3 regions of the Streptomyces sp. NPDC043996 genome follow, and region 3 is predicted to be linked to each of the others. Evidence: predicted binding sites of a transcription regulator. Region 3 holds the regulator's gene; each other region holds the start of a gene.
What was found. Region 3 encodes HrcA, which represses chaperone genes, less so after heat shock. Its sites were predicted from a motif close to TTNGCACTCNGNNNNNCNGAGTGCNAA; they were not measured.
Positions count from the first base shown of each region.

Region 1: the regulator HrcA is predicted to act here: its motif matches at 6,405-6,431, upstream of groL (chaperonin GroEL).
Region 2: the regulator HrcA is predicted to act here: its motif matches at 6,802-6,828, upstream of groES (co-chaperone GroES).

Region 1 is NZ_JBWKEY010000007.1:66,008-75,415, forward strand. It holds gene otsB (trehalose-phosphatase) at 1-685, shown strand, start outside; gene AC07A4_RS19595 (alpha,alpha-trehalose-phosphate synthase (UDP-forming)) at 983-2,371, opposite strand; gene AC07A4_RS19600 (glucosyl-3-phosphoglycerate synthase) at 2,516-3,493, opposite strand; SAM riboswitch class I at 3,677-3,830, shown strand; gene thrC (threonine synthase) at 3,824-5,164, shown strand; gene AC07A4_RS19610 (MoaD/ThiS family protein) at 5,286-5,561, shown strand; gene AC07A4_RS19615 (cold-shock protein) at 6,023-6,226, shown strand; gene groL (chaperonin GroEL) at 6,556-8,178, shown strand; gene AC07A4_RS19625 (hypothetical protein) at 8,279-8,473, opposite strand; gene AC07A4_RS19630 (Uma2 family endonuclease) at 8,695-9,375, opposite strand.
Region 2 is NZ_JBWKEY010000001.1:772,725-782,132, forward strand. It holds gene AC07A4_RS03425 (sigma-70 family RNA polymerase sigma factor) at 1-9, opposite strand, end outside; gene AC07A4_RS03430 (response regulator transcription factor) at 276-887, opposite strand; gene AC07A4_RS03435 (WhiB family transcriptional regulator) at 1,442-1,756, shown strand; gene AC07A4_RS03440 (LysR family transcriptional regulator) at 1,856-2,752, opposite strand; gene AC07A4_RS03445 (MOSC domain-containing protein) at 2,833-3,501, shown strand; gene AC07A4_RS03450 (SDR family NAD(P)-dependent oxidoreductase) at 3,580-4,353, shown strand; gene groL (chaperonin GroEL) at 4,560-6,188, opposite strand; gene groES (co-chaperone GroES) at 6,347-6,655, opposite strand; gene AC07A4_RS03465 (polysaccharide deacetylase family protein) at 7,136-8,074, opposite strand; gene AC07A4_RS03470 (class I SAM-dependent methyltransferase) at 8,165-9,373, shown strand; gene AC07A4_RS03475 (MFS transporter) at 9,318-9,408, opposite strand, start outside.
Region 3 is NZ_JBWKEY010000003.1:200,956-210,363, forward strand. It holds gene AC07A4_RS08340 (S41 family peptidase) at 1-2,257, opposite strand, end outside; gene AC07A4_RS08345 (hypothetical protein) at 2,303-3,007, opposite strand; gene AC07A4_RS08350 (16S rRNA (uracil(1498)-N(3))-methyltransferase) at 3,156-3,905, opposite strand; gene AC07A4_RS08355 (nitronate monooxygenase) at 3,902-4,984, opposite strand; gene dnaJ (molecular chaperone DnaJ) at 5,109-6,245, opposite strand; gene hrcA (heat-inducible transcriptional repressor HrcA) at 6,246-7,262, opposite strand; gene AC07A4_RS08370 (MBL fold metallo-hydrolase) at 7,474-8,226, shown strand; gene AC07A4_RS08375 (DUF3097 domain-containing protein) at 8,250-9,065, shown strand; gene hemW (radical SAM family heme chaperone HemW) at 9,152-9,408, opposite strand, start outside.

The DNA.
Region 1 (9,408 bases), on a different contig from region 3:
GCCCGCGCTCGCCGCGCTCGCCCCCCAGGTCCGCTCCGTCGCCGTCGTCACCGGGCGCCCGGCGGGCGTCGCCGTCCGCCACGGCGGCTTCGCGGGCGTCCCCGGCCTCGAACACCTCGTCGTCCTCGGGCACTACGGCGCGGAGCGCTGGGACGCGGTGACCGGGACCGTGCACGCGGCGGAGCCGCACCCCGGCGTCGCCGCCGTGCGCGCCGAACTCCCGGGGTTCCTCGACGGGATCGGCGCGTGGCGCGGCACCTGGATCGAGGAGAAGGGGCGGGCCGTCGCCGTGCACACGCGCCGGGCGGAGGACCCCGAGGCCGCCTTCGACGCGCTGCGCGCCCCGCTCGCGGACCTCGCCGCCCGCCACGGCCTGATCGTGGAGCCGGGCCGCATGGTCCTCGAACTGCGCCCGCCCGGCGTGGACAAGGGCGTCGCCCTCACCGAGTACGTACGGGAGGTCGGCGCCGGGGCGGTCCTGTACGCCGGGGACGACCTGGGCGACCTGCCCGCCTTCGCCGCCGTCGACAAGCTGCGGGTGGACGGGGAGCTGCGGGGGCTGCTGGTGTGCAGCGGCAGCCAGGAGGTGACGGACCTGTCATCCCGATCCGACCTGGTGGTCGACGGCCCGGCCGGGGTGGTGGCCTTGCTGTCGGCCCTGGCGGAACACCTGCCCGGCAGCTGAGGCGACGGCCCTGGCGGACCCGCACCCGGCGGCTTCGGCGCGAACCCGTACCCGGCGGCTTCGGGCTGTGCCCACCCGTTCCGCCCTCTGGGCGGCCCAGCTGCCCACAGCGGGGGCGGCATGAGGTGTGCCCGGCGAGGGGCGGCACGAGGCGCGCCCGGCGAGGCACAACGCGTAGCGCACCCACCCACCCACCCGCAGCGCCACGCGTCGAGGGCGCCGTTTTGCAGCTCAGGGGTGCACGGGTGGGTGGGTGGGAAGAATCCCGCCGCGATAGCGGTGGGCACCGGACGGCGGTCAAGACGTGAGCGCGGACAGCTGATCCACGAACCACCGCGCCGGAGGCAACGCCGTGGCCGCGGCGGCAAGCCGCTTCGTGCGCTCGGCCCGCTCCCCGGAGGGAAGGACCAGCGCCTCATGGAGCGCCGCAGCCGTCCCCGACACGTCGTAAGGGTTCACCCCGATCGCGTCCTCGGCGAGCTCCTCGTACGCCCCGGCCTCCCGGGAGAGCACCAGCGCGCACCCCTCGTCGGAGACGACAGGCACCTCCTTGGCGACGAGGTTCATCCCGTCCCGGATGGGGTTGACGAGGGCCACGTCGGCGAGCCGGTACGCGGCGAGGGAGCGCGCGAAGTCGTCCTTGACGTGCAGGACCACCGGCGCCCACCCGTCCGTGCCGAAGCGGGCGTTGATCGCGTCGGCGACCCGGGCGACCTCCGCCGTGTAGGCGCGGTACACCGCGAGGTCCTGCCGCGAGGGGTAGGCGAACGCCACGTGCACCACCCGCTCGCGCCACTCGGGCCGCTCCGCGAGCAGCAGCTCGTACGCCCGCAGCCCCCGCACGATGTTCTTGGAGAGCTCCGTGCGGTCGACCCGGACGATGACCTTCCGCCCGGCTCCGACCTGCTCCCGCAGCGCGGCCAGGCGCTCCTCGACGTCGGGCCGCCGCGACCGCTCCCGCAGGAAGTCCGCGTCGGCGCCGAGCCCGTGCACCCCGATCCGCGTCCCCGACGTACCCCCGAGCACCCGTACGCAGCACTCGGTGAACGCGTCCGCCCACCGCCCGGTGAGGAAGCCGAGCCGGTCCGCGCCGAGCATGCCGCGCAGGAGCCGCTCGGCGACGTCGTCCGGCAGCATCCGGAAGTAGTCCACCGGCGCCCACGGCGTGTGCGAGAAGTGCCCGATGCGCAGGTCGGGGCGGAGCGCGCGGAGCATGCCGGGCACCAGGGCCAGGTGGTAGTCCTGCACCAGGACCGCCGCGCCGGGTGCCGCGCTGTCGGCGAGGGCCCGCGCGAAGGCGTCGTTGTACCGCTCGTAGGCGGCCCACTGGGCGCGGAACTCCGGGCCGAACTCCGGCTCAAGCGGCGTCTGGTACAGCATGTGGTGCACGAACCACAGGACCGAGTTCGCGACGCCGTTGTACGCCGCCGCGTGCGTCTCGGCGTCGATGTCCAGCATCCGCACGCCCGGCTCCCCGACCCCGCGCCGCACCGCCTCGCGGTCGCCGTCGCCGAGCGCCGAGCACACCCACAGCGCGTCCGCCTCGTCGCCGACGGCGCTCAGCCCGGACACGAGCCCGCCGCCGCCCCGCCTGGCGGTCAGCGCCCCGTCCTCCCCGACGGCGTAGGAGACGGGGCCGCGGTTGGACGCGACCAGAACAGAAGCGGCGGCATGCGCGGAGACCATGGAGACGAACCTAGCCCGCGCCTCGATCCCGTAAACGCGCATCCGTGCGACCGGCCCGCCGCGGGGGTGAAGCGGCCGGAAGAAGCCGCTGCGGGCGGGCCAGGGGGCTCACGTGAGGGCTCACGCGAGGGTGGGCCACCGGGCTCACGCGACGCGCCGCGCCGCGTACTCCGCGATCTCGGCCATCGGCGGCCGCTCCTCGGTGTCCACCGCGTACGTGCGCGGCTCGAACCCGGACGGGCCCCGCACGAACTGCGTCAGCTCCGGCCGCACCAGCTGGCCGCGGGCGAGGCGCAGCTGCGCCGTGCGGTAGATCGACGCCGCCATCCGCCCGAGCGCCTGCCCGTCCTGGTGCCGGTGCCTGCGCACGCCCACGTCGACCTGCGCGAGCGCGTCCAGGCCCACGGTGTGCAGCGCGTCCACGAGCAGGGCCAGCTCCACGCCGTACCCGACGGGGAACGGCAGCCGCTCCAGGAGCGACCTGCGGGCCGCGTACTCGCCGCCGAGGGGCTGGACGAAGCCCGCGAGCCGCGGCCAGTGCATGTTCAGGACCGGCCGGGCGAGGAGCTCGGTGACGCGCCCGCCCTGGCCCGCCGTCGCCCCGGCGTCGGGGCCGTGGCGGTCGTCCGACACGGTCAGCGGGCGGTCGTACATCGCCTTCACGAAGTGCACGTCGGGCTCGGTGAGCAGCGGGCCCACGATGCCGGTCACGAAGTCCGCCGAGAACTCCTTCAGGTCGGCGTCCACGAACGCGATCACATCGCCACTCGTCACCAGGAGTGACCGCCACAGGACCTCGCCCTTGCCGGGGACGGCCGGCAGGCGCGGCAGCACGTCGTCCCGCCGCACCACCCGGGCGCCCGCGGCGCGCGCCACGTCCGCGGTGCGGTCGCGCGAGCCGGAGTCCACCACCACGAGCTCGTCGACCAGCGGCACCTTCTCGACGAGCTCGCGGCGGATCTCGGCGACGATCTCACCGACGGTCCGCTCCTCGTCGAGCGCGGGCAGCACGACGCTCACCGTGGTGCCCGTGGCCCGCTTGGCGGCGGTGAGCCGGTCCAGCGGGCGGTCGGCCACGGACCAGGAACGCCTGCTCAGCCAGCGCTCGACCTCTTCCAGCACGCGGGCTCCTCCCGTTGGTGACCGTGCGTGTGATCTGTGCGTGTGATCCGTGCACGTGATCCATGCATGTGATCCATCTCGCGGTTCGGACGACTATCTCAACTGTCCGGGCCTTCGGTTACAGTCTTGAACAACGCCGGTGACCATCGCATGTCGGGGGTCGCCGCCGTCACAATCGAATACCGCTCATCCAGAGGGGCAGAGGGATACGGCCCGTTGAAGCCCCGGCAACCCTCCAGTCGGTCTCTTGCGACGCCATCGGCGCACCGCGAGGCTCCCGGCTCGGGAAGGTGCCAATTCCGTCTCGTGGCGAGATGCGCCGCGAGGAAGATGAGGAGAAAGGGCCTCGCCTCCATGGCTGTGCAGACTGTCGCCACCCCCTCCGCAACGGACGCCGCCTCCGCGCCGGACACCCAGGTCGACCTCGGACCCGCTTCGGGCCTCTCCTGCCGCGAGTGCGGCACGCTCTTCCCGCTCGGTCCGATCTTCGCCTGCGCCGAGTGTTTCGGCCCGCTCGAAGTCGCGTACGACCTGCCCGTCGGCGACCCGGAGGCACTGCGGCGGAAGATCGAGTCGGGCCCGGCGAACATCTGGCGGTACGCGCCGCTGCTTCCGGTCCCCGCCGACGTGGCCGACAAGCCGAACCTCAACCCCGGCTGGACCAAGCTCGTCAAGGCCGACAACCTCGCCCGTGAACTCGGCGTCGAGCCGGGCAAGCTGTTCGTCAAGGACGACTCCGGCAACCCCACCCACTCCTTCAAGGACCGCGTCGTCGCGCAGGCCCTGGAAGCCGCCCGCGCCTTCGGCTTCACCACGCTGTCCTGCTCCTCCACGGGCAACCTCGCCGGGGCCGTCGGCGCCGCCGCCGCCCGCGCGGGCTTCCGCTCCTGCGTGTTCATCCCGCACGACCTGGAGCAGGGCAAGGTCGTCATGGCCGCGGTCTACGGCGGCGAGCTCGTCGGCATCGAGGGCAACTACGACGACGTGAACCGCTTCTGCTCCGAGCTCATCGGCGACCCGCTCGGCGAGGGCTGGGGCTTCGTCAACGTCAACCTGCGGCCGTACTACGGCGAGGGCTCCAAGACCCTGGCGTACGAGATCTGCGAGCAGCTGGGGTGGGTCCTGCCGGACCAGCTGGTGATCCCCATCGCCTCGGGATCGCAGCTCACGAAGATCGACAAGGGTCTGAAGGAGCTCATCAAGCTGGGCCTTGTCGCGGACAAGCCGTACAAGATCTTCGGCGCCCAGGCCGAGGGCTGCTCGCCGGTCTCGGCCGCCTTCAAGGCGGGCCATGACGTGGTGCGCCCCCAGAAGCCGAACACCATCGCCAAGTCCCTCGCCATCGGCAACCCGGCCGATGGTCCGTACGTCCTTGACATCGCCCGGCGCACGGGCGGCGCCGTGGAGGACGTCAACGACGAGCAGGTCGTCGACGCGATCAAGCTCCTCGCGCGCACGGAGGGCATCTTCGCGGAGACCGCGGGTGGCGTGACCGTCGGGGTCACGCGCAAGCTGATCGAGGCGGGGCTCCTCGACACCTCCCTGACCACGGTCGTCCTCAACACCGGTGACGGCCTCAAGACCCTTGACGCGGTCGCCGAGACCTCGCAGGCCACCGCCACGATTCGGCCCAGCCTGGACGCTTTTCGCTCCGCGGGGCTTGCGGGTTAGCGCCGTAGGGCCTGCTGCCTGATTTTCGTCTGCGGGCTGGTCGTGGCTGGTCGCGCAGTTCCCCGCGCCCCTTCGGGGCGCTCCTGACAGGGGCGCCCTTCGATACACCGAGGTGAAGACTATGAGCGTCAACGTTCGGATTCCGACCATTCTGCGTACCTACACCGGTGGGCAGGCCGAGGTGAGTGCCGAGGGTGGCACCCTCGCCGAGGTCATCGCCGACCTGGAGAAGAACCACACGGGTATCGCCACCCGCGTCCTCGATGACCAGGGCAAGCTGCGCCGCTTCGTGAACGTGTACGTCAACGACGACGACGTCCGTTTCGAGCAGGGCCTGCAGACGGCCACGCCGGACGGCGCGGGCGTATCGATCATTCCGGCGGTCGCGGGCGGCTGAGCGCCCCCTTCGTAGCTCCTTCGTATACGACCGCCGCGCGCCGTACGCAGCGTTACCGGGATTGCCCCCTCCGCGAGAGAAGCGGAGGGGGCAATTCTGCATGGTTGAGCGCGGTACAGTTGGGAATGAAGCTTCGCTTTTGGAGCGGAGCGGCGCCCAGAGCGGGCACGGAGCCGGCCTTCAGGCCGACAAGAAGTAGCCAAAGTGCGCCGCCTATTTGAGCCTAATGCGGCATTTGTCTGGCCCGACTTGCCCTGAACTCCGGCGAATTCTCCCTATACCGCCGATCGGCCATGCCCAGAATTCTCGTCCGATTGACCTGTTGCAGACGGCAGTTGGGCAGATACATTCAGCCGCGGTCGACGCGTTCCGGCGCACACCCCCAACCCATGGGGAGTGAGGTCTGACCCGGGTCCGCGAAGTGCGGTCCTGCGCAAGGGCCAGTAATAGGGGAGTTAGGCATGGCTCAGGGCACCGTCAAGTGGTTCAACGCGGAGAAGGGATACGGCTTCATCGCGGTAGACGGTGGTGCGGATGTATTCGTCCACTACAGCGCGATTCAGATGGACGGCTACCGCACCCTGGAAGAAGGTCAGCGGGTCGAGTTCGAGATCTCGCAGGGCCAGAAGGGTCCGCAGGCGGACATGGTCAAGCTCGCCGTCTGATCGGCTTGGCGCGATCGGCCACCAGCGACGTGTGGGGCCCGCATCCCGGTTGACCGGGATGCGGGCCCTTTCGCTGTGCCCGGCCGCGGGGCCGGGCGGGACCCGGCGGCGGGCCGGGGGCGGGTCCGGTTTCGGGGGCGACCTTGCACTCGGAGGGGGCGAGTGCTAATCATTGGCGTTAGCACTCTACGAGTGAGAGTGACAGAAGGACCGGGTGGGTGAGGTCCGCAGGCCGGGTGGGGCAAGGAACCACAAGGCAGGCAGACCGTCCGTCGCGGGCGCCGGCGCGGTCCGAGTATTTCCACCCCTGTCCGGGAGGACCACTTCACATGGCCAAGATCATCGCGTTCGACGAGGAGGCACGGCGCGGCCTCGAGCGCGGCATGAACCAGCTCGCCGACGCCGTCAAGGTGACCCTGGGCCCCAAGGGTCGCAACGTCGTCCTCGAGAAGAAGTGGGGCGCCCCCACGATCACCAACGATGGTGTGTCCATCGCCAAGGAGATCGAGCTCGAGGACCCGTACGAGAAGATCGGCGCCGAGCTGGTCAAGGAGGTCGCGAAGAAGACGGACGACGTCGCCGGTGACGGCACGACGACCGCGACCGTCCTGGCCCAGGCCCTGGTGCGCGAGGGTCTGCGCAACGTGGCCGCCGGTGCCAACCCGATGGCCCTCAAGCGCGGCATCGAGAAGGCCGTCGAGGCTGTCTCGGGCGCCCTGCTCGAGCAGGCCAAGGACGTGGAGACCAAGGAGCAGATCGCTTCGACCGCCTCCATCTCCGCCGCCGACACCCAGATCGGCGAGCTCATCGCCGAGGCGATGGACAAGGTCGGCAAGGAAGGCGTCATCACCGTCGAGGAGTCCCAGACCTTCGGTCTGGAGCTGGAGCTCACCGAGGGTATGCGCTTCGACAAGGGCTACATCTCGGCGTACTTCGCCACCGACATGGAGCGTATGGAGGCGTCGCTCGACGACCCGTACATCCTGATCGTCAACTCCAAGATCTCCAACGTGAAGGACCTCCTTCCGCTCCTGGAGAAGGTCATGCAGTCGGGCAAGCCGCTGCTGATCATCGCCGAGGACGTCGAGGGCGAGGCCCTGTCCACGCTGGTCGTCAACAAGATCCGTGGCACCTTCAAGTCCGTCGCCGTCAAGGCCCCGGGCTTCGGCGACCGCCGCAAGGCCATGCTCGGTGACATCGCCATCCTCACGGGCGGCACGGTCATCTCCGAGGAGGTCGGCCTCAAGCTGGAGAACGCCGGTCTCGACCTGCTCGGCCGCGCCCGCAAGGTCGTCATCACCAAGGACGAGACCACGATCGTCGACGGTGCCGGTGACTCCGAGGCCGTCCAGGGCCGCGTGAACCAGATCCGCGCCGAGATCGAGAACAGCGACTCGGACTACGACCGCGAGAAGCTCCAGGAGCGCCTGGCGAAGCTCGCGGGCGGCGTGGCCGTCATCAAGGCCGGTGCCGCGACCGAGGTCGAGCTCAAGGAGCGCAAGCACCGCATCGAGGACGCCGTTCGCAACGCGAAGGCGGCCGTCGAGGAGGGCATCGTCGCCGGTGGTGGCGTGGCCCTGCTGCAGGCCTCCTCGGTGTTCGAGAAGCTGGAGCTCGAGGGCGACGAGGCCACCGGTGCCGCCGCCGTCAAGCTGGCGCTCGAGGCCCCGCTGAAGCAGATCTCCGTGAACGCTGGCCTCGAGGGTGGCGTCATCGTGGAGAAGGTCCGCAACCTCACCCCCGGTCACGGCCTGAACGCCGCGAACGGCGAGTACGTGGACATGATCGCCGAGGGCATCATCGACCCGGCGAAGGTCACGCGCTCCGCGCTGCAGAACGCCGCGTCGATCGCCGCGCTGTTCCTCACCACCGAGGCCGTCATCGCCGACAAGCCGGAGAAGGCCGCCGCGGCCGCTCCGGGCGGCATGCCGGGCGGTGACATGGACTTCTGAGCCTGACGGTTCAGCCTGTCCTTTCCGAGGGCGGTATCCCTTGCCACTGGCGGGGGGTGCCGCCCTCGGGCGTTTCCGCGTCAGCCGACGCGGCCGGTCTTCAGCACGTGGACGGTGACGGTGTCGCCGTCCGCCCGGTACAGCGCGAGGCGGCCTCTCGGTGGTCCTCCGCCTCCAGCTGCGCCATGAACTCGTCGTGGGCCAAGGCAGGCCCCGTGGGGGCGGCCTCGCGCGCCCGAGCCTCGGCGATGTCGGCCTCGTCGCGCAGCCGCTGCAGTTCTTCGAGCTCGCCCAAGACGTCGTCCTTTCGTGTCAGGGAGCGGCCGCCGCGCGGATTCGGGCCGCGTGGGTGTGGACCTGGGGGGCCGTGAGCGTGGGGGTGCGGGGTGTCGCCTCGCCCCGGCAGGGGCCGCAGCGGCCGCTCGGCAGGGCGTCCGGGCGGCCCGGGGCGCCGCAGGTCGCGTACTCCAGTACGCGTAGGGTGCGGCGGCGTTCCGGTTGTGCCCGGCCTGGCTGTCAGTCCGCGTAGTCCTTGAGCTTTTCGGTTTCGAGGGTGAGGGCTACGGGGGCGGGGATGCGGACGGTGGAGCCATAGCGGTACGGGCGGCGGCTCTGGTAGGCGCCGTTCTCGAGGGAGCTGTACACGACGACGCTGTGCTCGTCGCGGTCGATGAGGAGATAGACGGGGATACCGGCGTGGGCGTAGGCGCGCGGTTTGTCGTGGCGGTCGCGACGGTCGGTGTCGCTGTCGCGGGACGTGACCTCGACGGTCATCAGGACGCCGCCGGGGGGCGCCCACTCGCCCTGTCCGGCGAAGTAGTCGACCGGAGTCAGGGCGCCGTCCGGTTTGATGCAACCCTTCCTGTACGTGTCGATCCGCAGCCCCTGTTCCACATGCAGGGCCAGCTCGGGGCGTTGCATCATGCACTGGCGGACCAACCACATGATGATCGAACCGTGGTCGCCGTCCGGCACGGGCTTGACCTCTAGCTCTCCGTTGATCAGTTCCAGTGTCACGGTCTCGGGGGCGACGCGGGCCAGTTCTTCGAAGTCGTCGACGTCGATGGGGCCGTGCCGTACGAGCAGGCGTCCGTCGAGGAATTCGAGCTTGTTCCGTACGGTCTCCGGGGCCCTGCGGACCAGTTCCTCGAAGTCCTCGACGGACATCTGCGGGCGTTCGGCGGTGCCAGGGGTCATGGTGTTGCCTCCTCCCCTCCATGGTGCCCCGGA
Region 2 (9,408 bases), on a different contig from region 3:
CTCGCGCATCGGTCCATGGTGCCTTGGTGCCGACTGATCCGTGGCACCGCGTCCATAGTTGTGCACCGAAGCGTTATGAGCAGGTGCGCCGAAACTCATCCCCTGCGCCCTCCCCTTCCGCTCAGCCGACTTTCCCCAAGGAACTCCACACCTCAAGGATGCGGCATCGGCGGCGAAGCGCCACAAGCCGCTCCCGCGGCGGGCGGTGGCGGGGCCTTCGTGCCCCCGCCCGCCGCACGGCGGGCGGGGATCGCCGTCCCCCCGCGACAGCCCGCTCAGCGCACCAGGCCCCAGCGGAAACCGAGGGCCACCGCGTGCGCCCGGTCCGACGCGCCCAGCTTCTTGAACAGGCGCCTGGCGTGCGTCTTCACCGTGTCCTCGGAGAGGAAGAGCTCGCGCCCGATCTCGGCGTTGGACCGGCCGTGGCTCATGCCCTCGAGGACCTGGATCTCACGCGCCGTGAGCGTGGGCGCGGCGCCCATCTCCGCGGAGCGCAGCCGCCGCGGCGCGAGCCGCCAGGTCGGGTCGGCGAGCGCCTGTGTGACGGTCGCGCGCAGCTCCGCGCGCGAGGCGTCCTTGTGCAGATAGCCGCGGGCGCCCGCGGCCACCGCGAGCGCCACGCCGTCCAGGTCCTCGGCGACGGTGAGCATGATGATGCGCGCGCCGGGGTCGGCGGAGAGCAGCCGCCGCACGGTCTCGACGCCGCCCAGTCCGGGCATGCGCACGTCCATCAGGATCAGGTCCGAGCGGTCGGCGCCCCAGCGGCGGAGGACTTCCTCGCCGTTGGCCGCTGTCGTCACACGCTCGACGCCGGGCACGGTCGCGACCGCGCGGCGGAGCGCCTCTCGGGCGAGCGGGGAGTCGTCGCAGACGAGGACGGATGTCATGGCCGTCCTCCGCAGCTGATGCGCGTCACCTTGAGCCTCCAGGCTGGTACAAGTCGTCACCTGTGCGGTTGACGCTCTCGGACACCTGCCCGAGCGCTTGTTGTTTCAACCGCCTCCGCACTCTCAACGACGGTCACTCGAAAGAGTTACGGGTCGGACTGCCGCCTTCGGCACTCTACGTGAGGGGACGGACACGGCACAGGCGGCACAGGGTGCGACGCCGCCCATGAACCTCTATGCCCCATTTAGCGGCTTTTCTTCCCTTTTGAAGGTGTCTGTGGCTAGATTCGCAATGAGTCATATTTTCATCTTCTTAGACAGTAGATGTACGGTCATGGACGTCACTTCCGCGTCATAGGCGTCATAAGCGCCGCTCACGTCACCCACGGCACCCGTACCGCTCCCGCCCCCGTACCGCCCCCGACCGCCGTGACACACGTGACACACGTGACACATGCGTCACTCACGACACCCGCGTCACCGCGGCACCGCGACGCCGCGTCATCAGTGCTCTCCATGCAATCCGCGTCACTACGGCTACCAGGAGACAAGCCATGGCAGATTTCTCCCGCCTTCCCGGACCGAACGCAGATCTGTGGGACTGGCAGCTCCTCGCGGCCTGCCGCGGGGTGGACAGCTCGCTCTTCTTCCACCCGGAGGGCGAGCGCGGCGCGGCACGGAGCGCGCGCGAGAACTCGGCCAAAGAGGTCTGCATGCGGTGCCCGGTGCGCGCGGAGTGCGCCGCGCACGCGCTGGCCGTGCGCGAGCCGTACGGCGTGTGGGGCGGCCTGACCGAGGACGAGCGGGAAGAGCTGATGGGGCGCGCCCGCAACCGCCTGGTCGCGGCGGCGGGCGGCGGCGCTTCCTGAGAAAACACCTCGGGGAACGCGAGAAGTAACGTTTCTTCGAAGGGCGGCGCCCGTGGGCTCACGATGCCCGCGGGCCACGGTGCCCGCGGGCCCGGCGCCTCAGCGGGCCGCGGCCCGCGCCAGGTGGTCGAGCGTCGCCGCGACCGCGGGCACCTGCGCCAGGTCGGGCAGCGTGAGCGCAACGATCTCGCGGCGCACGGCAGGCTCCACCGTCACCGCGCGGGCCCCCTTCGCGCGCACCGACTCCAGAGCGAGCCCGGGAAGGACCGCCACGCCGAGGCCCGCGCCGACCAGGCCGACCACCGCCGGGTAGTCATCCGTGGCGAAGTCGATGCGGGGCTCGAAGCCGCCGCCGCGGCAGACCTCGACGAGCTGGCGGCGGCAGCGCGGGCAGCCCGCGATCCACGACTCGTCGGCCAGTTCGCCGATGGTCACGGACTCCGCCTTCGCCAGGCGGTGCCCCTCGGGCACGAGGCCGACGAGCCGGTCGTCGAGGACCGGCCGCACCACGAGGTCGTCCCACTCCTCGGCGGCGCCCGCGCCCGCGTACCGGAAGGCGAGCGCCACGTCGCAGTCGCCCGCGCGGAGCATCTCCACCGAGCGCGGCGGCTCGGCCTCCTCCAGTGAGACACGGGTGCCGGGGTGCGCGGCGCGCAGCGCGGCGAGGGCGCCGGGGACGAGCGTCGAGGAGCCGCTGGGGAAGGAGACCAGCCGGACCCGGCCCGCGCGCAGGCCCGCGATCGCCGCGACCTCCTCCTCCGCCGCGGTCAGCCCGGCGAGGATGCCCGCCGCGTGCCGGACCAGGGCCTCGCCCGCCTGGGTGAGGCGCATCTCGCGGCCCGTGCGGATGAGCAGGGTCGTGCCCACGGAGGCCTCCAGGGCCTTCATCTGCTGGCTGACGGCGGGCTGGGTGCAGCCGAGCTCGCGGGCGGCCGCCGAGAAGGAGCCGGTGGCGGCCACGGCGCGCAGGACACGGAGATGACGGGCCTCGATCATGAACCGAGCATAAGCGATCCTTGGGACGGGCTCACAATATTACGTAGCTGCTTTGACCATGTGCGCCTTAGCCTGAGCGCATGAAGCTTCTCTCCGTGAACGTGGGCCGCGCCAAGTCCGTTCCGTACACCGACTCCCCCGGCGGCAGCACCGGCATCGACAAACAGCCCACGGACGCGCCCGTTCGGGTGACCGCGCCCGGCCCCAAGGGCACCGGCGGCAGCGGGCTCGCGGGGGACACGATCTGCGATCTGCGCCACCACGGCGGCAACGACCAGGCGGTGTACGCCTTCGCGCGCGAGGACATCGACGAGTGGGAGCGGCTCCTCGGCCGCCCCCTCGCCAACGGCGTGTTCGGCGAGAACCTCACCACCTCCGGCGTCGACGTCAACGGCGCGCTGATCGGCGAGCGCTGGCGCGTCGGCGCGGACCTGCTCCTGGAGGTCACCTCGTCCCGCATCCCCTGCCGTACGTTCCAGGGGCACATCGGGGAGCAGGGCTGGGTGAAGCGGTTCACGCAGACGGTGCTGCCCGGCGCGTATCTGCGCGTGCTCGAGCCCGGCGAGATCCGGACGGGCGACGCGGTCGAGATCGTGCACAGGCCGGACCACGACATCACCGTCGCCCTGCAGTTCAGGGCGGTGACCACGGAGCGCTCGCTGCTGCCGCGGCTGCTCGCGGCGGGAGACGCGCTGCATCCCGAGGCGACCGAAAAGGCCCTCAAGTACGTGGAGAAGCACGGCGGTTGACAGGCGCGGGGGCGCACGCGCGGGCGCACAAGAGGGTGCGTGGCGCGCGGGCGGCCCCGGCCTCACTAGCCTTGGTCCATGACTACGGCCCTCATCACCGGTGCGACCGCGGGCATCGGCGCCGCCTTCGCCCGCCGCCTGGCCACCGAAGGACACAACCTCGTCCTGGTGGCACGGAACACGAAACGGCTGCGGGAGCAGGCGACCGAGCTGCACGACCGGCACGGCATCGAGGTGGAGGTGCTGACCGCCGACCTCGCCACGGAGGACGGCATCACGGCCGTCGAGGAGCGGCTCGCCAACCGCCGCGACCCCGTCGACCTGCTGGTCAACAACGCCGGTTTCGCCAACAAGGGCCGCTATCTGGAAGTCTCGCTCGCCGATGAGCTGACGATGCTGAAGGTGCACTGCGAGGCGGTGCTCCGGCTGACGTCGGCGGCGACGGAGGCGATGCGCGAGCGGGGCCGCGGCGGCGTCGTGAACGTCGCCTCGGTGGCGGCGTTCGTGCCGCGGGGCACCTACGGGGCGTCCAAGGCGTGGGTCGTGCAGTTCACGCAGGGCGCGGCGCGCGACCTCGCCGGGTCGGGGGTACGGCTCATGGCCCTGTGCCCCGGCTTCGTGCGCACCGAGTTCCACGAGCGGGCGGGCATGGGCACGGACAACATCCCCAAGTGGATGTGGCTCGACGCGGACAAGCTGGTCGCCACCGCGCTCACCGACCTGGCCCGCGGCCGGACCCTCTCGATTCCGGACCCGCGCTACAAGGCCCTGATGGGCGTGGTGAAGGTGACCCCGCGAGCCCTCCTGGGCGGCGTCACATCGAGGACGGGCCGCAAGTACGGCCCCAAGTAAGGCCCCGGGCAAGGCCCCGAGCAAGGCCCGACGGCAGCGCCCCGAAGGGGCGCGGGGAACTGCGCGAGGACGGACCACGACCCGCACCCGGCAACACCACCACACCCGGCAGCCGAGAAGCCGGGAAACGCCGAGGCCCGGCCCCCCGCGACGGGGAGCCGGGCCTCGGGCGGCACCTGAGTCAGCTACCGCGAAGAGCGCATCGCTCAGTGGGAGTGACCGTGACCGTGACCGTGACCGGCCTCGGCCTCTTCCTCCGCCGGCTTCTCGACGACCAGGGTCTCGGTCGTGAGCAGCAGGGAGGCGATGGACGCGGCGTTCTCCAGGGCGGAGCGCGTGACCTTCACGGGGTCGATGACGCCGGCCTTGACCAGGTCGACGTACTCGCCGGTCGCGGCGTTGAAGCCCTGGCCCTTCTCCAGCTCCGACACCTTGGTGGTGATGACGTAGCCCTCGAGGCCGGCGTTCTCGGCGATCCAGCGCAGCGGCTCGACGGCGGCGCTGCGGACGACCGCGACACCGGTGGCCTCGTCGCCGGCCAGGCCGAGGTTGCCCTCGAGGACCTTGGCGGCGTGGACCAGCGCGGAGCCACCACCGGAGACGATGCCCTCCTCGACCGCGGCGCGGGTCGCGGAGATGGCGTCCTCCAGACGGTGCTTCTTCTCCTTCAGCTCCACCTCGGTGGCGGCGCCGACCTTGATCACGCACACGCCGCCGGCCAGCTTCGCGAGGCGCTCCTGGAGCTTCTCGCGGTCCCAGTCGGAGTCGGTGGACTCGATCTCGGCCTTGATCTGGGCGACGCGGCCCTCGACGTCGGCGGAGTCGCCGCCGCCGTCGACGATCGTGGTGTCGTCCTTGGTGATCGTCACGCGGCGGGCGGAGCCGAGCACGTCCAGGCCGACCTGGTCGAGCTTGAGGCCGACCTCTTCGGCGATGACGGTGCCGCCGGTGAGGGTGGCCATGTCGCCGAGCATCGCCTTGCGGCGGTCGCCGAAGCCGGGGGCCTTGACGGCCACCGCGTTGAACGTGCCGCGGATCTTGTTCACGACCAGGGTCGAAAGGGCCTCGCCCTCGACGTCCTCGGCGATGATCAGGAGCGGCTTGGAGGAGCCGGCCTGGATGACCTTCTCCAGGAGCGGGAGCAGGTCCTGGATGGAGGAGATCTTGCCCTGGTGGATGAGGATGTACGGGTCCTCGAGGACGGCCTCCATGCGCTCCTGGTCCGTCACGAAGTACGGCGACAGGTAGCCCTTGTCGAAGGCCATGCCCTCGGTGAAGTCCAGCTCGAGGCCGAAGGTGTTGGACTCCTCGACGGTGATGACACCGTCCTTGCCGACCTTGTCCATCGCCTCGGCGATGAGCTCGCCGACCTGGCTGTCCTGGGCGGAGAGCCCGGCCACGGCGGCGATGTCGGACTTGTCGTCGATCGGACGCGCGGTGGCGAGCAGCTCGTCGGAGACGGCCTTGACCGCGGCGTCGATGCCCTTCTTCAGGGCGGCCGGGGACGCACCGGCGGCGACGTTGCGCAGGCCTTCCTTGACCAGGGCCTGGGCGAGCACGGTGGCGGTGGTGGTGCCGTCACCAGCGATGTCGTTGGTCTTGGTCGCCACCTCCTTCACCAGCTGGGCGCCGAGGTTCTCGTACGGGTCCTCGACCTCGACCTCACGGGCGATGGTGACGCCGTCGTTGGTGATGGTCGGGGCGCCGAACTTCTTGTCGATGACGACGTTGCGGCCCTTGGGGCCGATCGTCACCTTGACGGTGTCGGCAAGCTTGTTGACGCCGCGCTCAAGGGCGCGACGGGCGTCCTCGTCGAACTTCAGGATCTTCGCCATGGGAGCGATTCAGCCCTCTCGAAAACTCAGGGGGTCCGGGGGGACCCCCGGAAACGATGCAGCAACGAACTGCGCCCCTCGCCGCCCGGCAATCAGCGGGGTGACCAGGGGCGCAGCGCGAAACAAATCTGCTGGGTAAAGCAGCGACTAGCGCTCGATCACTTCTCGATGATCGCGAGCACGTCACGGGCGGAGAGCACCAGGTACTCGTCGCCGTTGTACTTCACCTCGGTGCCGCCGTACTTGCTGTAGAGCACGACGTCGCCGACCTTCACGTCGAGCGGCAGGCGCTCGCCGTTCTCGAAGCGGCCCGGGCCCACGGCGAGGACGGCGCCCTCCTGGGGCTTCTCCTTCGCGGTGTCCGGGATAACCAGGCCAGAGGCCGTGGTCTGCTCGGCGTCGAGCGGCTGGACCACAATGCGGTCCTCGAGCGGCTTGATGGCAACCTTGGAGCTGGCGGTCGTCACGATCCGACCTCCCCCTTCGGAGATCTCGCGGGGTTAACTGATCTAGAGGTGGCGACCAGGTCGATCCGTCGTCGCGGGTGCCGGACCTGCCCGTCGCTTCTGGCACTCTCCAGGTGGGAGTGCCAGGCCCGAGACTAGGACGGCGATTAGCACTCGGTCAAGCGGAGTGCCAATTGACTGCCGTCGGCTTGGCGGGTTTCCCCGGCTTTCCCCCGGCTTTCCCCGGCGGGGTCTAGCGCGGGGGTGCCTTCGGGCAACGTTTCGCGATCCGGCCGGGTTCCGCGCGCGGCGCGCGGATGTCCGGGCTCCGCCCGGGGGTCGGCCGCGCGGCCTGGGGCCCGGCCAGCGGCTGCTCGGGACCGCGTACGCAGCGAGGAGACATCCTTTCGGCCGCCTTCCTGCCCAGCCGCTCGATCGGGTCCACCGACTGGGCGCAGCCGGTCAGCAGGAGCAGGAGCGTCGCCGCGGCGGCGCTCCGCCTCACAGGTAGTCCTCCAGGCGCGCCACCGCGTAGCCCCGGTCCGTGACCGTCTTCATGACCGTGCGCACCATGTCCGGCATCGTGCCCTTCCAGTCCCCGCGGCCGCGGAAGTGCGTGAGGATGATGTCGCCGGGGTGCAGGTCCTTGTCCCATTCGCGCCACTCCATGTGGTCGGCGAAGCCCTCCGACGCCCACAGCGGCACGGCCTTGATCCCGCAGGACTTGGCGGCGCGCAGGGTGTCGCGGTTGTAGTTGCCGTACGGCGGTCTGAAGAGTTCGGGCCGCTTGCCGTACCGGCGCTCGATGGTGTCCTGCATGCCGCAGATCTCGCGCCGCTGCGCCTCGTAGGAGAGGCCGGGCAGATAGCGGTGGTTGAGGGTGTGGTTGTTCAGCGCGACGCCGTGGTCGCGCATCCGCTTGAAGTACCCGTAGTCCTCCTTGACCAGGTAGTCGCTGAGGAACGCGGTGTACGGGATCTTCAGTTCGCTCATCATCCGCAGGAACGCCGGGTCCTTCTCGGCGCCGTCGTCGACGGTCAGGAAGACGACCTTGTCCCTGGTCGGCACCGTGGTGAACACCGGCGGCAGCTCGGCCTGCCCTTTGACCTCGAAGCCCGCGCGCGTGCTGAGGCGCGGCTTGGCGGCGGGCCCGGCGGGCGCCGTCAGCGGGGTCTTCGCCAGGCCCCAGCGCTTGGCGGCCGCGGCCCGCGCGGCCTGGCTCGCGTGCAGCCGGTGGGCGTACTCGCGCAGGGCCTGGGCGGGCGGGGCGAGCCGCGGCTGCTGGCCGTGGGCGGCCTTCGGGACCCGCTCGCGCGCGCCTGGCCCGGAGTCCGTCGCGCAGCCGGAGGCGACCGCGCAGGCGGCGAGCGCCACCGTCGCGAGCAGCGCCCGACGGCTCCCTCTTGTGGCTGATTGTGACGTTTGTCGTACTAGTCGCATGGCGCCGCATCTTCGCAGCTCACAGGGGTGGTGCCGGGGCGACACCGCCACCGGGCGCGCACCTTCCTCCGACTGGCCCACAATGGGCCGGTGAACGCTCCGCACGATCCGCACGCCGCCCCGACCGCCTTCGCCGCGCTCCTCACCGACGAGGGCAGCGCCCTCCTCGACGCCGTACGCGACGTCGAACCGGCCCAGGAGCTCGCGGTCGCGACCCGGCTTCGCCGCGACCACCCCGCGGACCTGGTCTCGGCGGCGCTCGCGCAGGCGCGGCTGCGGCAGCGGGCGGTGGCGAAGTTCGGCGCGGTGGACGCCGCGCGGATGTTCTTCACGCCGAACGGCTTCGAGCAGTCCACGCGGACGTCCGTGGCGACGCACCGGGCGGAGCGCTTCCGGCGCCTCGGCGTGCGCCGCGTGGCCGATCTGTGCAGTGGCGTCGGCGGCGACGCGATCGCCCTCGCGCGCGCCGGGATCGAGGTCCTCGCCGTCGACCGCGACCCGCTGACCTGCGCGGTCGCCCGCGCCAACGCCGCCGCCCTCGGCCTGGAGGACCTCATCGAGGTGCGCGAGGCGGATGTGACGGAGGTGGACACGGCCGGGTACGACGCGCTGTTCGTCGACCCCGCCCGGCGCGGCGGGCGGGGCCGTGTCTTCGACCCGGAGGCCTACTCCCCGCCCCTGTCCTGGGCGGTGGCCGCCGCCCGCAAGGCCCCGCGGGCCGCGCTGAAGATCGCCCCCGGCGTTCCGCACGAGGCGGTGCCCGAGGAAGCCGAGGCCGAGTGGATCTCGGACGGCGGGGACGTGAAGGAGGCGGTGCTGTGGTTCGGCCCCGACACGCCCGCGGCGCACCGGGCGACGCTGCTGCCTTCGGGGGCGACCCTGAGCGCCGAGCGCGCCGCGATGCCGCCCGACCCGGCCGTGCGCCCCGTAGGCCGCTATCTGTACGAGCCGGACGGCGCTGTCATCCGCGCCCACCTCGTGGCCGAGGTCGCCGCCGAGGTGGAGGGCGGGCTGATCGACGAGACGATCGCGTACGTCACCTCCGACGTGGCGCGGGCGACGGCGTACGCCACGGCCTACGAGATCACCGATCAACTTCCCTTCAACGTGAAGAAGTTGAAGGCCCTGCTGCGGGAGCGGGGAGTCGGGGTGCTCACCGTGAAGAAGCGCGGCTCGGCCGTGGAACCCGAGGAACTCCGCCGCAAGGTGAAGCCCCAGGGGCCCGCGTCCGCCACGGTCTTCCTCACCCGCGTCGCGGGCGCCCCGACGATGCTCCTGGGCCATCCCCGCCCCCAGTGAATCGGCCTTCGGCCTCGTCCTCAAACGCCGGACGG
Region 3 (9,408 bases):
CGTGGGAGGTGCCGAGTTCGCCCTGGACCTCCCAGAGCAGGTCGACGAGGTCGTCGTGGGTGGCGACGCGCTCCAGGACGGGGCGGTAGCGGGCCAGGACGCCGTCCCAGTCGACGCCGCCCATGTCGGGCCGCCAGAAGTTGTCCCGCATGAGGCGGCCCGCCTCGTCGTACATCTGCCGCCACTCGGCGGCCGGGTCGACGTCCTGGCGCACCCGGCCGAGGTCGACGGTGATGTTGCTGTCGCTGTCCTCGTCGCCGGAGGCGCGGCGGTCGCTCGGCACCACCTTGAGCTTGCCGTCGGCCCACAGCAGCACCCGCTTGCCGTCGCCGGTGACCGCGAAGTGGTCGGCGTCGCCCTTGAGTTCCTCGACGCGGCGCTGCGCGAAGTCGTAGCGCTCCAGGGAGGAGCTCGGGTCGGGGTCGGCGGGGGTGGCGCGGGAGGCGCCGAGGACGCCACGGACCGGGTGGCGCAGCCACAGCAGGCCGTCCTTCGCGGCGCGCAGCGTGCTGTAGCGGGCGGCCTCGACGGGGAAGGGCACCACGCGGTCGGTGAGCCCGTCGAGGTCGACGCGGGTGACCGGGGAGCCCTCGCTGTCGGGGGTCTCGGCGTGCGGCCCCTCCGCGCTGTCGAAGGCGCGGCCGTGGCGCTGCGGCCCGAACGGCGAGGGCGTCGTCGCGGCCAGGGTGATGAGGTGCGGCCGGGAGCCGCCGACGAAGGCGAGGTCGAAGACGTGGTCGTCGTAGACCGGGTCGAAGGCGCGCGCGGACAGGAACGCCAGGTGCTTGCCGTCGAGCGTGAACGCCGGGCTGTAGTCGCGGAAGCGCAGCTGGGTGGCCTCCGAGACGGACAGGTCGGCGGTGTTGGCGAGCTTGAGCTGGCGCAGCGGGCGCGGCCCGGGGTGCGACCAGGCGAGCCAGGCGGAGTCCGGCGAGAAGACAAGGCCGGTGGCCTCGCCGTGCTCGGCGCGGTCGACCTCGCGCACCTCGCCGCTCTCGCGCTCCACGATCAGGACCCGGCCGTCGTGCGCGGCGACGGCGGCACGGCTGCCGTCGGGCGCCATGGCGAGCGCGAGGACCCGGCCGAGCTGTCCGGCCGCGAGGCGGCGCGGCGTCGCGCCGGGGGTCAGGCCGGTGGCGGGCGCGAACTCCAGGGCGTCGTCGCCCGCCGCGTCCGTCACCCACACCACGTGTTCCTCGCCCTCCACGCGGAAGGTGCGCGGCAGCCGGGCCCGCACGCCCTGCGTCGCGGCGAGCGAGCGGGCGGGGCCCTCGCGGTGGGTGACCCAGTGCACGGCGCCGCGCACCGAGACGGCGCTGCCGCGCCCGGTGTGGTCGGGCGCGGCGGCGCCGAACCAGCGGGCGGCGCTCACCGGGTGCGGCTGGAGGTCGGCGCGCTGGCCGCCGAGGCGGATGTCCAGGCGGCGCGGCTCGGCGTCCACCAGGTCGTCGAGGACCCAGAGTTCACCCGCCGACGCGTAGGTCACGCGGGTGCCGTCGGTGGCGGCGTGGCGGGCATAGAAGCCGTCGACGGGGGTGTGGCGGCGCAGGTCGGTGCCGTCGGGCAGGGAGGAGTACAGGGCGCCGACGCCCTCGTGGTCGCTGAGGAAGGCGATGCGGCCGCCGACCCACAGCGGGTACTCGATGTTGCCGTCGAGGTCCGCGTGGACGCGCGCGAAGCCCGCCGCCTCCGCGTCGCCGTCCTGCTCGTCCCCGCCCCCGCCCCCGCGGATCCACAGCTTGCCCGCCGTGCCGCCCCGGTACCGCTTCCACCAGGCGGCCTCGCGGCCCATCGGCGCCGACAGCAGCAGGACCTGGCGGGCGGGGTCGTCGAGGCCGTGGGCGACGTCGCCGACGATGCCGTACGGCAGCCGCTCGGCGGGGCCGCCGTCGAGCGGCACGGCGTGTGCCCAGGTGCGGCGGAAGGAGGCCTGCCCGTGCGCGCCGAGCACCAGGACCCGGCCGTCGGGCGTCCAACCGCGTACGGACGTCTTGGTGTTCCCCCAGTACGTGAGGCGTTTCGAGGGGCCGCCGTCGACGGGCGCGAGGTGTGCCTCGGGCGCGCCGTCGCGGGTGGACGTCCAGGCGATGGTGGTGCCGTCCGGGGAGACGCGCGGGTGGGTCACGGGCGTGTTGTCGGCGCTGACCCGCCAGGCTCGGCCGCCGTCGAGGGGCGCGAGCCACACGTCGTCCTCGGCGGTGAAGGCGATCAACTCGCCGTGCGGATGCGGAAACCGGAGGTAGGCAGGCTGTGTCACACCGTCAGCCTAAGCAGGCGTCAGGCCGCGGGTGACCGTTTTTGATCACTTGCCCGGGTAGCAGCACGTCGGATCCGGCCGCTCGGTCACGGTCACGGTGGCGGTGGGAAGCGGCCGGTCTCCGGGGTCGTGGGTGGCGGGCGGGTCGTCCTGGTCCCCGTTGCCGCCGTTGCCGCCGTTGCCTCCGTCGTCGTCGCTGTCGTCGTGGTCGTCCCCGCCGCCCTGGCAGTTGCCGAGCACGTCGACGCGGAACCACTGCTTCTGCTCGACCTTCGCGGTCAGGCTGCCGCGGACGCAGAAGCCGTTGCGCACGTCGGTGACCCGGCCCTTGAGGGTGATGTCCTTGTCGTCCTCGGACTTGCCCCGGCAGTCGACCCGGGCCTCGCGCCGCCGGTCACGGCCGTTGTCGTCGCCGTCGTTGTCGTCGCCGTTGTCGTCGTCGCCGTTGTCGTCGTCGTTGTCGATGAACGAGGCGGTGCAGTTGAGCCAGGCGACGTCGAGGTGCTGACGCTGTAGCTCGCGCGTGCCCATCTTGTCGGTGGTGAGCGCGATCGCGGCCGTGCTCATGTCGCCCTCGACGGGGTCGCACGCGGCGAGGCCGAGCCCGGCGGCCCCGGCCACCGCGACCGCGGCGAACGCGCGCCCCCGCCGCGACCGGCCGCCCGCGCGCCGCAGCCGCCCGGCTCCCGCCGGACGCGGTGTGCGCGCCGGTCGCGGCCAGCGCCTCGCAAGTCGCCTCGCAGCCCCCATGAGCGGCAGCGTGCCACCGCGGGGCGCCGCGCGGTAGACCGCATGCGGCCATGTGTCCAGTACCGGCCACTCGTCAGCGAGGCCCGGCCCGGCAGGCCCGGTCCAGTAGGCCCGGTCCGGTAAGTCAGGTCCGGTAAGTCAGGTCAGGTCAGGACCAGCGGCCGGTCCGGCCGAGGAGCAGGGCCGTCGCCGCGGTGCCCGCGGTCGACGTGCGCAGCACGCTGCGTCCCAGGCGGTACGGCTTGGCGCCCGCCTGCGCGAACACCGCGAGCTCCTCCGGGGACACCCCGCCCTCGGGCCCCACCACGAGCACGACGTGCCCGGCCGCGGGCAGCTCCGCGGTGGCCAGCGGCTCGCTGCCCTCCTCGTGCAGGACGCCCGCGAAGTCGGCGTCCGCGAGCAGCGCGGCGACCTGTTTGGTGGACGCGAGGCCAGCGATCTCGGGGAAACGCACCCGTCGCGACTGCTTGCCCGCCTCGCGCGCCGTCGCCCGCCACTTGCCGAGCGCCTTGACGCCCCGCTCGCCCTTCCACTGCGTGATGCAGCGGGCGGCCGCCCACGGCACGACGGCGTCCACACCGGTCTCGGTCATGGTCTCCACGGCGAGCTCGCCGCGGTCGCCCTTGGGCAGCGCCTGCACGACGGTGATGCGGGGACTCTCCCCGGGCTCCTCGCGCACGCCCTCGCCGTCGACGGCGACGAGCAGCCGGTCCTTGCCCTCGGTGTCCGCGACGACGCCGTGCGCCCACCGCCCGGCTCCGTCGGTGAGCACGACGTCCTCACCGGCGCGCAGCCGCTTCACGGACACCGCGTGCCGCCCCTCGGGGCCCTCCAGTACGTACGTACGTCCCGGCGCGGCACCCGTGAAGTCCTCGACCACGAACACCGGCGCCGTCATCGCGCACCGCCCACGCCGTCCGCGGCGAACCCGGCCCTGGCCTCGTCGAGTTCGGCGACGAGCACCTCCATCAGGTCCGCGGCGGGCAGCTGCCGCGCCAGGCGGTGCCCCTGGCCCGCCCACAGGGCCATGGCCTGCGGGTCCCCGGTCTTGGCCGCCGCCTTGCGCAGCCCCGCGGTCAGATAGTGGATCTGCGGGTAGGCGGCGGGCGCGTAGGGCCCGTGCTCGCGCATGAAGCGGTTGACGAGGCCGCGCGCGGGGCGCCCCGAGAACGCCCGGGTCAGCTCCGTGCGCACGAACCTGGGGTCGGTCATGGCCTGCTTGTGCAGCGGCTGCGCGCCCGACTCGGGCGTCACCAGGAAGGCGGTGCCGAGCTGCGCGAGGTCGGCGCCCGCGGCGAGCACCGCGGCGATCTGCGCGCCGCGCATCAGCCCGCCCGCGGCGATCACGGGCAGCCGCACGGCCTCCCTGACCTGGGTGATCAGGCTCAGCAGGCCGATGCCGGAGCCGTCGGTCTCCGGGTTGTCCCGGTGGGTGCCCTGGTGGCCGCCCGCCTCGACGCCCTGCACGCACACGGCGTCCGCCCCGGCCGTCTGCGCGGCGAGCGCCTCCTCCGCCGTGGTGACGGTGACGACGGTGGTCGTGCCGACGCGGGCCAGCGCCTGGAGGTCCCGCTTCGCGGGGCAGCCGAAGGTGAACGACACCAGCGGCACCGGGTCGTCGCGCAGGATCGCGAGCTTCGCCTCGTAGCCGTCGTCGCGCTTGACGTCGGTGTCCCCGAGCTCCGTCTCGTACCAGGTGGCCTCGCCCGCGAGCTGGTTGCGGTACACCTCGACGGCCGCCGGGTCCGCGTACTCGGGCTGCGGCATGAAGAGGTTCACCCCGAAGGGGCGCGCCGTCAGCCCTCTGAGCTGTTTGACCTCCTGGTACATCCCGTCGGCGGTCTTGTACCCGGCCGCGAGAGATCCGAGCCCCCCGGCCTCGGACACGGCCGCCGCGAGCTGCGGCGTCGAGCCGCCGCCCGCCATGGGCGCCTGCACGATCGGGAAACGACAGAGGGCGTGGAGAGGGGAGGACATACCGGCATCGTGCCACGTCCGGCGGGGGCGTCTCGCCCAGGGTCCACCGATGTGGTCCACCGTGCCGCGGGGCGGCACGGGTGCTCCGGCGCCCCGGGGTCACCCAGGGCGCCGGGCCGGGGCGCTAGCGCCCGTTGAACGCGTCCTTCAGGCGGGAGAACAGGCCCTGCTGGCCCGGCTGGAACTGGCCGGTGGGCCGCTCCTCGCCACGGGCCTTGGCCAGCTCCCGCAGCAGCCGCTCCTGCTCCGGGTCGAGCTTGCTGGGCGTGAGGACCTCGACGTGCACGATGAGGTCACCGCGCCCGCCGCCCCGCAGATGCGTGACGCCGCGCCCGTGCAGCGGGATCGACTGCCCGGACTGCGTGCCGGGGCGGATGTCGACCTCCTCCATGCCGTCGAGCGTCTCAAGCGGCACCTTCGTGCCGAGGGCCGCCGCCGTCATCGGCAGGGTGACGGTGCAGTGCAGATCGTCGCCGCGCCGCTGGAAGACGGCGTGGGGCAGCTCGTGGATCTCGACGTACAGGTCACCGGCGGGGCCGCCGCCGGGGCCGACCTCGCCTTCGCCCGCGAGCTGGATGCGGGTGCCGTTGTCGACACCGGCGGGGATCTTCACCGTCAGGGTGCGCCGGGAGCGGATGCGGCCGTCGCCCGCGCACTCCGGGCACGGCGTGGGCACCACGGTGCCGAAGCCCTGGCACTGCGGGCAGGGGCGCGAGGTCATGACCTGGCCGAGGAAGGACCGCGTCACCTGCGACACCTCGCCGCGGCCGCGGCACATGTCACAGGTCTGCGCGGAGGTGCCGGGGGCGGCGCCCTCGCCCGAGCACGAGGTGCACACCACGGCCGTGTCGACCTGGAGGTCCTTGGTGGTGCCGAAGGCGGCCTCTTCGAGGCTGATCTCCAGGCGGATCATGGCGTCCTGGCCGCGGCGGGTGCGCGAGCGCGGTCCGCGCTGCGAGGCCGTGCCGAAGAACGCGTCCATGATGTCCGAGAAGTTGCCGAAGCCACCGGCTCCGAAACCGCCCGCGCCACCGCCGCCCGACTGGGACAGCGGGTCCCCGCCGAGGTCGTAGACCTGCTTCTTCTGCGGGTCCGAAAGCACCTCGTAGGCGGCGTTGATCTCTTTGAAGCGCTCTTGCGTCTTCGGATCGGGGTTGACGTCCGGGTGCAGCTCGCGCGCGAGCCTCCGGAAGGCCTTCTTGATCTCGTCCTGGGAAGCGTCGCGGCGCACGCCGAGTACGGCGTAGTAGTCCGTGGCCACTTACGACTCCGCCAGGATCTGTCCGACGTAACGTGCCACTGCGCGTACTGCTCCCATCGTTCCCGGATAGTCCATGCGGGTCGGTCCGACCACGCCGAGCTTGGCTACTGCCTCGCCCCCCGAACCGTAGCCGACCGAGACGACGGACGTGGAGCTGAGTCCCTCGTGGGCGTTCTCATGACCGATCTTCACCGTCATGCCCGAATCCGTAGCCTCACCAAGCAACTTGAGGAGCACGACCTGCTCCTCCAGGGCCTCGAGGACCGGTCGGATCGTGAGAGGGAAGTCATGTCCGAAACGGGTGAGATTGGCGGTTCCGCCGATCATCATCCGTTCCTCGTTCTCCTCGACGAGGGTTTCGAGGAGCGTGGAAAGGACGGTGGCGACCGTCGCCTGGTCCTCCTTGTCGAAGGACTCGGAGAGGTCCTGGACCAGCTGCGGCACGTCCGAGAAGCGGCGGCCCGCGACCCGGCTGTTCAGCCGCGCCCGCAGGTCCGCGAGTGACGTTTCACCGAACGGCGCCGGGCAGTCGATCATGCGCTGCTCGACCCGGCCCGTGTCCGTGATCAGTACGAGCATCAGCCGGGCGGGCGCGAGGGACAGCAGCTCCACGTGGCGCACCGTGGAGCGCGTCAGCGAGGGATACTGCACCACCGCGACCTGGCGGGTCAGCTGCGCGAGCAGCCGCACCGTGCGGCCCACGACGTCGTCCAGGTCGACCGCGCCGTCCAGGAAGTGCTGGATCGCGCGGCGCTCGGGCGGGGTCATCGGCTTGACGCCCGCCAGCTTGTCCACGAAGAGGCGGTAGCCCTTGTCGGTGGGGATGCGCCCGGCGCTGGTGTGCGGCTGGGCGATGAACCCTTCCTCCTCGAGCGCGGCCATGTCGTTGCGGACCGTGGCCGGGGAGACGCCCAGGCGGTGGCGCTCGGTGAGCGCCTTGGAGCCCACCGGCTCCTGGGTGCCCACATAGTCGTGGACGATGGCGCGCAGCACCTCGAGCCTGCGTTCACTGAGCATCGCGCGCACCTCCACCGGTCGTCCCGCACCGTGAGCCCCCGCCGCGGCGGCCCCACTCCCTTGGCACTCACGAGCCGCGAGTGCCAACCTTCATCGAGTCAGTGTACGGCCGGTGGGTACGGCCCCGGCAAGGGCCGACCGCTTTGTCATGCCGACGTGTGGCGGCCGTCTCCCGGGGGCCTCTTACCCCCGCGGGCGTTAGCGTCACCGTATGAACGACAACCTCGCCGCCCCGCCCGCCTGGGAGTCAGCGGGCTGGGAGCGGCTCACCGAGCGTGTGGGACGGGTGCGCCTTCCGGTCTGGGACTGCACCGCCGGGCTCGTGGTCGGCGACGGGGCCGCCCTGATGGTCGAGGCCGGGTCGAGCCTCAAGGAGGGCGCGCGGCTGCGGGCCGACGCCCGGCGGCTGCTCGGCGCGGGCCGCCGCGTGACCCACCTCGCGCTGACCCACCCGCACTTCGACCACGTCCTCGGCGCGGCGGCGTTCGCGGGCGTGGAGGTGTTCGGGGCCGTCGGCGTGGACGCCGTGCTCGCCGCGGGCGGCGAGGAGCTGTGCGGGGACGCCGTCCGGCACGGCCTCGACCCGCGGGCCGCCGCGGAGGCCGCCGACCTGCTCGTGCTCCCGCGCCACCTGGTGTGCGGCGAGTGGACGCTCGACCTGGGCGGCGGGGTCCAGGTGCTGCTCGCGAACGTCGGCCCCGGCCACACCGGGCACGACCTGGCGGTCCTGGTGTCCGGGCCCGAGGGCCCCGAGGTGGTCTTCTGCGGCGATCTGGTGGAGGAGTCGGGCGAGCCGCAGGCGGGGCCCGACGCGCTGCCGCGGCGCTGGCCCGCCGCGCTCGACCGGCTGCTCGACCTCGGCGGCGAGGACGCGCTTTACGTGCCGGGGCACGGGGCGGTAGTGGACGCGGCGTTCGTGCGCGCCCAACGAAAGGAGCTGGCCCGCCGGTTCGGCGTGACGTGACGCGATGTCATAACGTCTGTCGAATGCGCAGCTACGACCCGGACCTCACGCCGCCGTGGAAGAAGTCGGCCCCCGTTCCCGAAGTCCCCGCCGAGGTGGACCTGGTGGTGGAGGAGGCGGGGACGGGCTTCTGCGGCGCCGTGATCCGCTGCGAGAAGTCGGCCGAGGGCCCGACGGTGACCCTGGAGGACCGCTTCGGCAAGCACCGGGTCTTCCCGCTGGCGCCGCGCGGCTTCCTGCTTGAGGGCAGGGTCGTCACCCTGGTCCGCCCCACGGCGGCGGCGCCCGCGCGGCCCGCCCGCACCGCGTCGGGATCGATCGCCGTGCCCGGCGCGCGGGCCCGGGTGGCGCGCGCGGGGCGCATCTATGTGGAGGGGCGTCACGACGCGGAGCTGGTCGAGCGGGTGTGGGGGGACGACCTGCGTGTCGAGGGCGTCGTCGTGGAGTACCTGGAGGGCATCGACGACCTCCCCGCGATCGTCGCCGAGTTCGCCCCCGGCCCCGACGCGCGCCTGGGCGTCCTGGTGGACCACCTGGTCCCCGGCTCCAAGGAGTCCCGTATCACGGCGGCCGTCAGCAGCGAGCACGCGCTGGTGGTGGGCCACCCCTACATCGACGTGTGGGAGGCCGTGAAGCCCGCCTCGGTGGGCATCGCGGCCTGGCCGCGGGTGCCGCGCGGCCAGGACTGGAAGACCGGCGTGTGCCAGGCCCTGGGCTGGCCCCCGAACACGGGGGCCGCCTGGCAGCGGATCTTGGGCTCGGTGCGCAGCTACAAGGACCTGGAGCCGGCGCTTTTGGGCCGCGTCGAGGAGCTGATCGATTTCGTGACGGCTCCGTAGGCGCCGCGCGCGGGAGGAACAGCCCGTCCGGCGTTTGAGGACGAGGCGCGCCAGCGCCGATCAGGGGCGGCCAAGGCCTGGCGGCCTCAGTCGACGAGGTCCCGCACGACCGCGTCGGCGAGCAGCCGCCCCCGCAGGGTGAGCACGGCCCGCCCCGCCTCGTAAGGCCCGGGCTCAAGGAGTCCGTCCGCCAGCGCCCGCCGCGAGGCGGCGAGGCCCTGCTCCTTGAGGAGGTCAAGCGGGCAGCCCTCGCGCAGCCGCAGCTCCAGGAGGATCCGTTCCACGCGCCGGTCCTCGTCCGGCAGGACCTCGCGTCCGGCGCCGGGCGACCGCCCTTCCGCGA